DNA from 3 places in the Streptomyces sp. R11 genome. Region 1 is predicted to be linked to each of the others. Evidence: riboswitches for the same ligand, from Rfam matches in the RefSeq annotation. Region 1 holds a riboswitch; each other region holds the start of a gene.

Region 1 (3,190 bases):
TGCTCCCCGCACCCCTTCTCCGGGTAGCCCCCGATCGCGCACAACAGCGCGTCCGTGCCGTACCGGAGGGGCTTGGCCACCGTGGCCAGAGCCTCCGCCGTGGTCGCGTCCGGGGCGACCCGGGCGCATATGGTGCGGCGGGCAGGGGGCGTCTCGCCCGACGGGGCGTCGGCCGGCGTACCGAAGTCGATGACCAGAGCCACCCGCTTCTTGCCGTCCTGCGCGGGCGTCCGTGCGCAGATCACCGCGAACTCGGCCGCGCCCCCCGGCTGGGCGGCGTCCTTCGAGTCCTCGCTCACCGCGAAGCGGAAGCCCTGGACGTCGCCGTCGGAGGGGCGGGCGATGGAGGGGCCCTGGGTGGCGTACGTCCACTTGCCGCCGTCGCGGTCCCAGAAGGACCAGTAGCGGTATCCGGTCGCCTGGGCGGCCTGGGCCGCGCCGGTCACGAGGACCAGCGCGGCCAGGAGGAGGGTGAGAGCGCGGCGGATCACGATCGCTTGGCCTTGTTGCGGCCGCTCAGCAGGAAGCCGACGCCGATGCCCGCGACCAGGCAGACACCGACGAACCACCACACGCCGAAGCCCTTGTCCTCGTCCTCCTGCTTGTCCGAGGCCTTCGCCGACGTCGTCACCGACCCGTTCGGCGCCGACTGCGGTGCCGGGCCCGTCGCGTTGAGCTGCTTGACCAGGTCGGTGCCGCCGAAGTCACGCGGGTCGGCGCCGGTCGCGTGGGCGGCGAAGATCAGCTGGGCGTAGGCGGCCGGGCCGCTCTGCGCGGCCCACTTCGCGGAGTTCTGCTCCAGCCAGCGCAACGGCTTCTGCGCGGCGCCCGCCCCGCTCTGTGCGGCGAGGGCGACGACCGCGTCGGCCGTGTTGCCGTAGTCGGGCTGGTCCTCGGCGCCGGGGAGGGCGGACGTGAGGTGGCCGTCCTTGGCGAGGGCCTTCGTCAGGTACACGGCGCCGTTGGCCGCGGCCCGCTCCGGGGTTGCGGAGCCGGCGTCGCTGCAGGACGCGTCCGACTGCTTGCCCGGGCTGACCACGAGGCCCTTGCCGAGCGAGCCGACGACGCCCGCCGCGGTCGCGTCCGCGTTGGCGGCCAGGCCGCCCTTCTTGTCCGGCTGGAACGCGAAGGCGCCCGCGTCGGCGCCCTTGCAGGGCAGGGCGAGCTCGATCAGGGCGTCGTACGGGGACTTCCCGCCCTTCACGACCTCCGCCGGCTTCTCGCCCGCGGCGGCCAGCGCGCCGACCACGACCGACGTCGAGTTCGCGTCGGTGGCCCCGCCCGGGGTGTAGCCCCAGCCGCCGTCCTTGTTCTGGACCGACTTCAGCCAGGACACCGCCTTGTCGGCCGCGGCGTCGTGCCCGCCGAGCGCGGCCAGTGCCTGCACGGCGGCGGCCGTGTTGTTGGTGTCGATCAGGGTCTTGGCGCCGCAGTCAGTGCTCGTGTCGGCGCGGTAGGGCGCGAAAGCCCCGTTCGCGCACTGCTGCCCGAGCAGCCAGTCCACGGCACCCTTCGCCGGCTTCACCTCGACGGTGTCCTGCGCGAGCAGCGCGAGGGACTGGCGCCAGACGCCGTCGTACGTGGGGTCGGAGTCGCCGTACAGCTCGGCGGGGTACGCCTGCGACGGCGACGTGGAGGGGGTCGGGTCGGCGGCTACGGCGGGCGCGGCCGCGCCGATCACGACGGTGGCGGCCAGGGCCGCTGCGCTGCGGCGGACGTACATGATCGGCGGGTGCCCTTCCCTAAGGGGAACCGGGCAGCACAGGGAAAACCCCCGGCGGCTCGGCTCCGTATACCTCGACGGTGCCGCGCTCCGGCAGGCTGCCGGTGCACGTGAGCCGGTCACTGTCCCGTACGCGGCGATCCGGCTCACCGGCCTTCGACGACCGGTTCACGGTTGCGGGTCAGCGCCGGATTTGCACCGGCTTTCCCCCGTACGGGTGTGATGACGACGGCGACACTCTACCCGGGGGTAGGCGGGGGCTGAGAGGGGGCTGTGGGCGGCGGCGGTGGTTCGGTGTCGAGCGAGGTTGAGGGCGGCCGGTTCGGCTGGATTTCGCCCATGGACGTCGACCGGTTTGCCGGGCTTCGCCGTGGGCGTGTGCATGATCCCGGCCATGGCGTCGGTCCTTCCTCGCGGACGGACCGGTATCACCCGACGTCAGGATGCGCGGCGGGTCGGGTGGCCCCATCATGTGGGTACTGCCCTCGGTCTGCGTGATCGCCGCCCTGGGGCGTTGTGATCACTGAAGTGTCAAACCAAACATGCATTTTGCGCCGAATGGCTATCGGTGTGGCTGGAATGACCTGCCGGAGGGTGCGAATCCTCTACCGTTTGGTCGGTGCGAGCGGCCCTACGGGACGCGCAACCGTCACCCCGTGGCATTGCGTCTTACGGAAAACCCTTGGTCCGTCGCTATGACGGCTGGTTTGTGTGTCGACTGGCGCCCTGACGGGCGGGATGCTGGTTCTCTGGGTCCTGCTCCGGGCGGCCGCGGCGCTGGCGACGGGAGGCACACCTGGTGTTGGGAAGTGTCAAGAGCGGCGACGGCAAGAGGCTGCTCTTCTTCGAGACGTCGGGGGACCCGAAGGGGCACCCGGTGTTCTTGCTGCATGGCACTCCGGGCAGCAGGGTCGGGCCGCGTCCACGTACCAGCGTTCTCTACAAACTGGGTATTCGGCTCATCTCCTATGACCGGCCAGGGTACGGGGAGTCGCATCGGTTAAAAGGCCGCACTGTGCGTCATTCTGCGGCGGATGTGCAGGCCATCGCCGACCACCTGAATCTCGGACCGTTCTCCGTGCTCGGCCGTTCTGGTGGCGGGCCGCATGCATTGGCCTGCGCGGCGCTGCTCCAGGACCGGGTGGCCAGTGCTGCCGCGCTGGTCAGCATCGCGCCGCCAGATGCCGACGGGCTCGACTGGTATGACGGGATGGCCCAATCCAACATCGACGCCTACAAGACCGCCTCCGAGGCACTCAGCGACGGCTCCGCGGCATGTCTGGATCGCCTCAGGGCGAACCTGGCCAGCAACGCGGATGCCATCAGGGACAACCCTGAATCACTGCTGACCTGGCTAACCCCGGAGATGCCGGCGGCCGACAGGCTAGTGGTGGGACATGGCGGCATCCGGCACTTACTCCTGGCCAACTACCAGGCCAGCGCCGTGCATTCCTCATTCGGCTGGCT
Region 2 (3,190 bases), 690 kb from region 1:
CGGTCCACGGCGACGCGCTCGTCACCAAGGTGCTGATCCCGGCGATCGCCGCCCCGCTGGTCGCGGGCATCGCCGCGCTGCTGGCCACACGCCTGACCTACTCGCTCGGCAAGAAGGCCGACGGCGAGTCCGCCAAGAAGGGCTACCGCGCCGGCCAGATCGCCTCGGCCGGCCTGGTCTCCCTGGCCCACGGCACCAACGACGCGCAGAAGACCATGGGCATCATCACCCTCGCCCTGGTCGCCGGCGGCACCCTCGCGCCCGACTCCGACCCGCCCATGTGGGTCATCCTCTCCGCGGGCCTGGCCATCGCGCTCGGCACCTACCTCGGCGGCTGGCGCATCATCCGCACCATGGGCAAGGGCCTGACCGACCTTCAGCCGCAGCAGGGCTTCGCCGCCCAGACCAGCGCGGCCACCGTCATCCTGGCCTCCTCCCACCTCGGCTTCTCCCTGTCCACCACGCACTCCGTCTCCGGCGCGGTGATGGGCGCGGGCCTCGGCCGCAAGGGCGGCGTGGTCCGCTGGTCGACGGCGACCCGCATGTTCGTCGCCTGGGGCCTGACCCTCCCGGCCGCCGCACTGGTCGGCGCGATCGCGGAGTACGTGACGGGCTTCGGCGCCTGGGGCACGGCCGTGGTCGCGGTCTTCCTGGTGGTCTCCAGCGCCGCGATCTGGAAGATCTCCCGCCGCGAGGTCATCGACCACACCAACGTCAACGAGTCCGACGAGCCGGCCGGCGTGGTGACCACGGCCATGGCCGCCGTGACCCCGCCGCCCGCGGGCACGGCGAGCGAGGACCTCACGGCCACCATCCCGGCCCAGTCCTCGGAGCCGGAGCCTTCGAAGGCCTCCGTCTGACGCACCCGGTCACTCCAGTCACTCCCCCGCACTCACTCAAGAAAGCAGAAGCATGAAGATCGACTGGGCGGCACTCGGCTCCGTCTTCGGCGTCAGCCTCGTGGTCACCGTGGCCCTGGTGGGCCTGTTCACCCTCGGCATCGCGGGCCTGTCCCGGCGCGAACGAGCCGTGGCGCAGGGCGACTCGGCCTCTCTCGCGGTCACGGGAGCGTACGCGTGCTTCGCGGCATGCGCGGCGGCAGTGGCGTACGGCATCTATCTGATCGTCGCCTGACGCACGACGCGCATCACCTGAAACACCCGAGGTGCGGGACGGATCACCGTCCCGCACCTCACTGCTGTGTGGGCCTTCGCACACTCTCCCTTCGCAGGTCAACGGCAAGTTGACGGCCGTTCCAACCCCGTGGTGGACTGCCGGAGCCATGTGCGGCGGTAGGAGAGGAAGCCGGTGTGAATCCGGCGCGGTCCCGCCACTGTCACCGGGGTAGACACCCCCGGGAGCCAGGAACTCTCACCGCCGGTCTCGTCGAACCAGGGCGCGGACACCCTGAGTGAGGACATAACGCGATGCTCGCTTGCCGATCGACATGCAGAACCGGACCCTCGTCTGACTCGACGATCGGCTGACCCCGATGCGTGCCGATCGCGTCTTCGCGTACGGCGCCGCCGCCGGACTTCTCGGTGATCTGCTGCTCGGCGATCCTCGCCGGGGGCATCCGGTCGCCGTGTTCGGGCGGACCGCCGCCGCCGTGGAACGGGTGTTGTGGCGCGACCACCGCGCGTGGGGTGCGGTGCACACCGCCGTGTGCGCCGGTGGCGCCGTGGCGCTCGGTGCCGCGGCAGCTCGTCTCGTACGCACGTCCCCCGCCACCTCCGTCGCGCTGACCGGTGCCGCCACCTGGGCGGTCGTCGGGGGGACTTCGCTCGCCCGGGAGGCCCGGGTCATCGGGCAGGCGCTGGAAGCGGGGGACGTCGAGGCGGCTCGTGCCCGGCTGCCGCATCTGTGCGGGCGGGATCCGCAGGCGCTGGACGCGGACGGGATCGCGCGGGCGGTCGTGGAGTCCGTTGCCGAGAACACCTCCGACGCGGTCGTGGGGGCGCTGGTGTGGGGCGCCGCGGCAGGCGTTCCCGGGCTGGTCGGGTTCCGGGCCGTGAACACGCTCGACGCCATGGTGGGGCACAAGTCGCCCAAGTACCGGCGATACGGCTGGGCTTCGGCGAGGCTCGACGACGTGGCGGGGTGGCCGGGGTCGCGGCTGACCGCCGTGCTCGCAGCCGTCGCCGGAGGTGACCCCCGTGGGGCGGTACGAGCCTGGCGCGCCGACGCGGGCAAGCACCCGAGCCCCAACGCCGGGCCCGTGGAGGCCTCGTTCGCGGGGGCGCTCGGGGTGCGGCTGGGCGGGACGCTGTCGTACGGCGGACGGGTCGAGCACCGGCCCGTGCTGAACGGGGACGGGCGGGCCGTCGGCACGCAGGACATCGAACGGGCCGTACGGCTGTCGAAGCGCGTCGGTTGGCTGGCGCTCGGCGTCTGTGTCGCCGCGCGCCGCATCGTGAAGGGGCGTACCTCATGACGGGCGGTGGTCTCCTCGTCGCCGGCACCACATCCGACGCCGGCAAGAGCGTCGTCACCGCCGGGATCTGCCGGTGGCTGGTACGGCAAGGAGTGAAGGTCGCGCCGTTCAAGGCGCAGAACATGTCCCTCAACTCGTTCGTCACGCGTGAGGGTGCCGAGATCGGGCGGGCGCAGGCGATGCAGGCACAGGCGTGCCGGGTCGAGCCGACCGCGCTGATGAATCCCGTGCTGCTCAAGCCCGGTGGGGAACAGAGCAGTCAGGTCGTGCTGCTGGGCAAGCCGGTGGGTGAGCTGAGCGCACGCGGCTATCACGGCGGGCGGCAGCAGCAGTTGCTCGGGACCGTGCTCGACTGTCTCGCCGAGTTGCGGGGCACGTATGACGCGGTGATCTGTGAGGGAGCCGGCTCTCCGGCCGAGATCAATCTGCGGCGGACCGACATCGTCAACATGGGGATCGCCCGCAACGCCGGGCTGCCCGTGCTGGTGGTGGGTGACATCGACCGCGGGGGCGTGTTCGCCTCCTTCTTCGGGACGGTCGCGCTCCTCTCGCCCGAGGATCAGGCGCTCGTCGCCGGGTTCCTGGTGAACAAGTTCCGCGGGGACGTCAGCCTCCTGGAGCCGGGCATCGACATGCTGCACGGCCTCACCGGACGCCACACCTACGGCGTCCTCCCCTTCCAGCACGGCCTCGGCATCGACGAGGAGGACGGGCTGCGGGTGTCCCTGCGCGGGACCGTCCGCGAGTCGAACGTCG
Region 3 (3,190 bases), 3.4 Mb from region 1:
CCGCCCTGGTTCACCGCGGCGACCGAGGCGTCGAGGGTCTTCAGGAACGGGACGATGCCGTTGGAGTGGCCGTTGGTGCCGCGGATCAGCGAACCCCGGGAGCGGATACGGGAGTACGAAAGCCCGATGCCGCCGGCGTGCTTGGAGAGGCGGGCGACCTGGTGGTAGCGGTCGTAGATGGAGTCCAGCTCGTCCTTGGGGGAGTCGAGGAGGTAGCAGGACGACATCTGGGGGTGCCGGGTACCGGAGTTGAAGAGGGTGGGGGAGGAGGGGAGGTAGTCGAGGCGGCTCATGAGCCCGTAGAGCGCGGCGACTTCGTCCACCGACCGGGCGGTGTCGTCCTCGGCGAGACCCGCGGCGACGCGCAGCATGAAGTGCTGGGGCGTCTCGACGACCTTGCGGGTGATGGGGTGACGCAGGAGGTACCGGCTGTGCAGGGTGCGCAGGCCGAAGTAGCCGAAGCGGTCGTCGCCGTCCGTGTCGACCAGGGCGTCGAGGCGGGCCGCGTGCAGGCGCACGAACTCGGCGGTCCGGTCGGCGATGAGGCCCTCACGGTGCCCGGTCGCGACCGACCCGGTGAAGGACGTGACGCCCTGCGAGGCGGCCTCGGCGGCGATGGAGAGGGTCAGCAGCCGGGCGGCGAGCCTGCTGTAGGCGGGGTCCTCGGAGATCAGGCCGGCCGCCGCCTCGGTGGCCAGCTCGCGCAGCTCCGCCTCGTCCGCGAACGCGGACCGGCCGCGCAGCGCGGCGGCGGCGACCCGGCCGGGGTCGGCATCGGGGAGGTCGGCGGTCAGCTCGGTCAGGGTCCGCAGCAAGGCGGTTCCCGGAGCGTCCTCGTCCGTCGGGACGGTCGGAACGGCTGAGGCCGGGTCTGCTGGCGCGATGGTCACGTGGGGGCTCTCCCTCGCTCGGCACGGGGGCCTCGGCGAGGGCAGGGGGCAGCACACGAGCGCACACGGCGTCGCGTCCACCGGCCCATTCCACGAGGCCCGGACGTCGGGCGCACCGGCCGGGTGGCCGGGCGCGCTGTCGGCAGGTCCTCGGACTGACTCCTGCGCACGCCGATCCTGGGAACAGACATGCACAAGTACACCGTTGCGGGACAGTTCCGGATTCGCACCGGATTCCCCTGCGGCGACAGCGAGCATGAGCATACATCTTGTGCTCACCCGCCACGCCACCCCCAGATGTTGTGTCGTGCTGGTTTCAGAGCGTCAACTTGTAGGTGAGGAGAGTGATGTCGGCAAGGTGCTGGATCGGGCTCCAGTCCCGCTCGGGCATGCGGACGAAGCCCAGTCGTTCGTAGATCCGGTGGGCGCCGTGCATGGTGCGCTGGGTCGACAGGACGATGCGTACGCAGCCCTCCGTGGCGCGGGCGAGGTCGCCACAGGCGCGCACGAGCGCCTCGCCGACGCCGCTCCCGCGGGCCGTGTGGTCAACGGCGAGCATCCGGATCTCGGCCTCTCCCGGGCGGGCTATGTCGGCCATGGGGCCACCGGCCGGGACGAAGGTCACCCCGCCCAGCAGCAAGCCGTTCTCGACAGCCACCAGTACCTCGGCGGCGGCCGCGCGCTTGGCCACGTCCTTGAGTTCACCGAGGTATTCGTCACTCTCCCCGAAGTCGAGGAGGCCGTCCTGGAGGTAGGCCTGGGCGGTGATCTCGCCGAGGGCCGCGTACTCGTGGGGTTTCGCTTGCCGGATCAGGATGTCCATGCGGCCGAGTCTGCCGGGCCGACCCCTGGGGGCGGCTGGGGATTTTCGCCGAGGGCCGCCGGGTTGCGGGGAGTTCCGGGAGTGCTTCCATGGAGATAGGTGTCGGCGCCCCGCGGTCGCTCCGTTTCGAGAGTCCTTCTCGGAAGGAGACGAACGATGACGAGGGTCGTCCGTCGCCCGCCCGGCAAGAAGCGACCGCGCAACGCGCCGATGGCGACGCTGGCTCCGAGACGGGCGGGCACCTGGGTCTGGCAGGGGTTCGTGGCCCATTGGCACCGGCTGACGATCCGCCTTGAGGCTCGCGGCGGCACCACCCGCCCCAGGAAGTGGCGCCGGTGGTTCACCTACACCAACGTCACCCGGGCCATCTGGACGGTGGCCGCTCTCGCCTTGCTCGCGTGGGTGGTGGAGGGCCTGTACATCCTGATCTCGAGCAACACGACCAGCTTCGAGAAGTGGCGGCAGGGCAATCATGGATTCGAGACCGTCCTGCGCTTCCTCGGCCCGGTGCTCGCCGCGTCGCTCGCCGCCACCCTCTTTCTGTTCTGGTGGTACCGGTGGACCAAGCGGCGCTATCTCGCCAAGGCACGGGACGACCCCCACCGACTGGTGCTCACCGCCGGCCCGGACGCCACCGAGATCGTGGGCAGGGAGGAGATCGCCCAGGTCATCGCCGAACGGCTGCGCGAGCGCGACACGCGCCGTCCGTATCTGCTGGTCGGCGGTGTCGGCGTGGGCAAGACGGCCGTCCTGGTACGGCTCACCGAGCTGCTGGCGGAGCAGAACGCCGTACCGGTGCCGATCCGGCTGCGGGACGCGAACGGCGGCACCGACCTGAACTTCGAACGCATGGCCAAGCAGCGCTTCATCGACGAGGCACCCCGGGGCATCCTCGCGCGCACCAAGACCGAGCGGGTCTGGCAGCAACTGCTCGCCGACGACAAACCCGTCGTCATCGCCGACGGACTGGAGGAGGCTCTCCTCGGCGACGGCATCGGACAGAACCGGGACAACATCATCCGGCGAGCCATCGAGCGCGCCTACGAGGAGAAGCTGCCCCTCGTCATCGCCTCCCGTCCGCACAGCCCCCTGGAGAGCACCCCGGCCGCGATCGTGGAGCTGGAACCGCTCAGCGAGGAGGAGGCGTTGCGGTTCGTCCAGGCACGCGTCCCGGAGACGGACGAACGCCGTGTCGACTGGATCGTGGAGACCGCGGAGGTGACCGAGTCGCCCGTCTACCTCCAGATCGCCCGCGAACTGCACCGCCACGGCGCCCTGGAGCACGACCGGCCGGACAACGACCCGCAGCACATGAACACCCGCAGCCGCGACCGCGGCACGCTGCGGTTGTGGCTGCTGGAGACCTGGGACGAGGCGCTGTGCCAGGGCAGGCTGCGCCGGGACGTCGCGCTGAGCCGGCAGGAACGCCGCGACGCCCTGGAAGTGGTCTCCGCCCTGGCCTGCGTGGGGCTGCTCC

What was found. Region 1 has a riboswitch for cobalamin ahead of AB5J55_RS12420 (prenyltransferase/squalene oxidase repeat-containing protein). Riboswitches for the same ligand answer to the same signal wherever they lie in the genome.
Region 2: it holds a riboswitch for cobalamin, as region 1 does, so the genes downstream of both, AB5J55_RS09345 (cobalamin biosynthesis protein) here and AB5J55_RS12420 (prenyltransferase/squalene oxidase repeat-containing protein) in region 1, are expected to answer to the same signal.
Region 3: it holds a riboswitch for cobalamin, as region 1 does, so the genes downstream of both, AB5J55_RS28230 (ribonucleoside-diphosphate reductase subunit alpha) here and AB5J55_RS12420 (prenyltransferase/squalene oxidase repeat-containing protein) in region 1, are expected to answer to the same signal.

Annotation. Positions count from the first base shown of each region.
Region 1 is NZ_CP163432.1:2,731,821-2,735,010, reverse strand. Features, by position in the region: gene AB5J55_RS12425 (SCO2322 family protein) at 1-491, opposite strand, end outside; gene AB5J55_RS12420 (prenyltransferase/squalene oxidase repeat-containing protein) at 488-1,723, opposite strand; cobalamin riboswitch at 1,841-1,972, opposite strand; gene AB5J55_RS12415 (alpha/beta fold hydrolase) at 2,523-3,190, shown strand, end outside.
Region 2 is NZ_CP163432.1:2,046,559-2,049,748, forward strand. Features, by position in the region: gene AB5J55_RS09335 (anion permease) at 1-860, shown strand, start outside; gene AB5J55_RS09340 (hypothetical protein) at 913-1,134, shown strand; cobalamin riboswitch at 1,250-1,392, shown strand; gene AB5J55_RS09345 (cobalamin biosynthesis protein) at 1,493-2,434, shown strand; gene AB5J55_RS09350 (cobyric acid synthase) at 2,431-3,190, shown strand, end outside.
Region 3 is NZ_CP163432.1:6,082,572-6,085,761, forward strand. Features, by position in the region: gene AB5J55_RS28230 (ribonucleoside-diphosphate reductase subunit alpha) at 1-890, opposite strand, end outside; cobalamin riboswitch at 1,014-1,188, opposite strand; gene AB5J55_RS28235 (GNAT family N-acetyltransferase) at 1,207-1,713, opposite strand; gene AB5J55_RS28240 (ATP-binding protein) at 1,870-3,190, shown strand, end outside.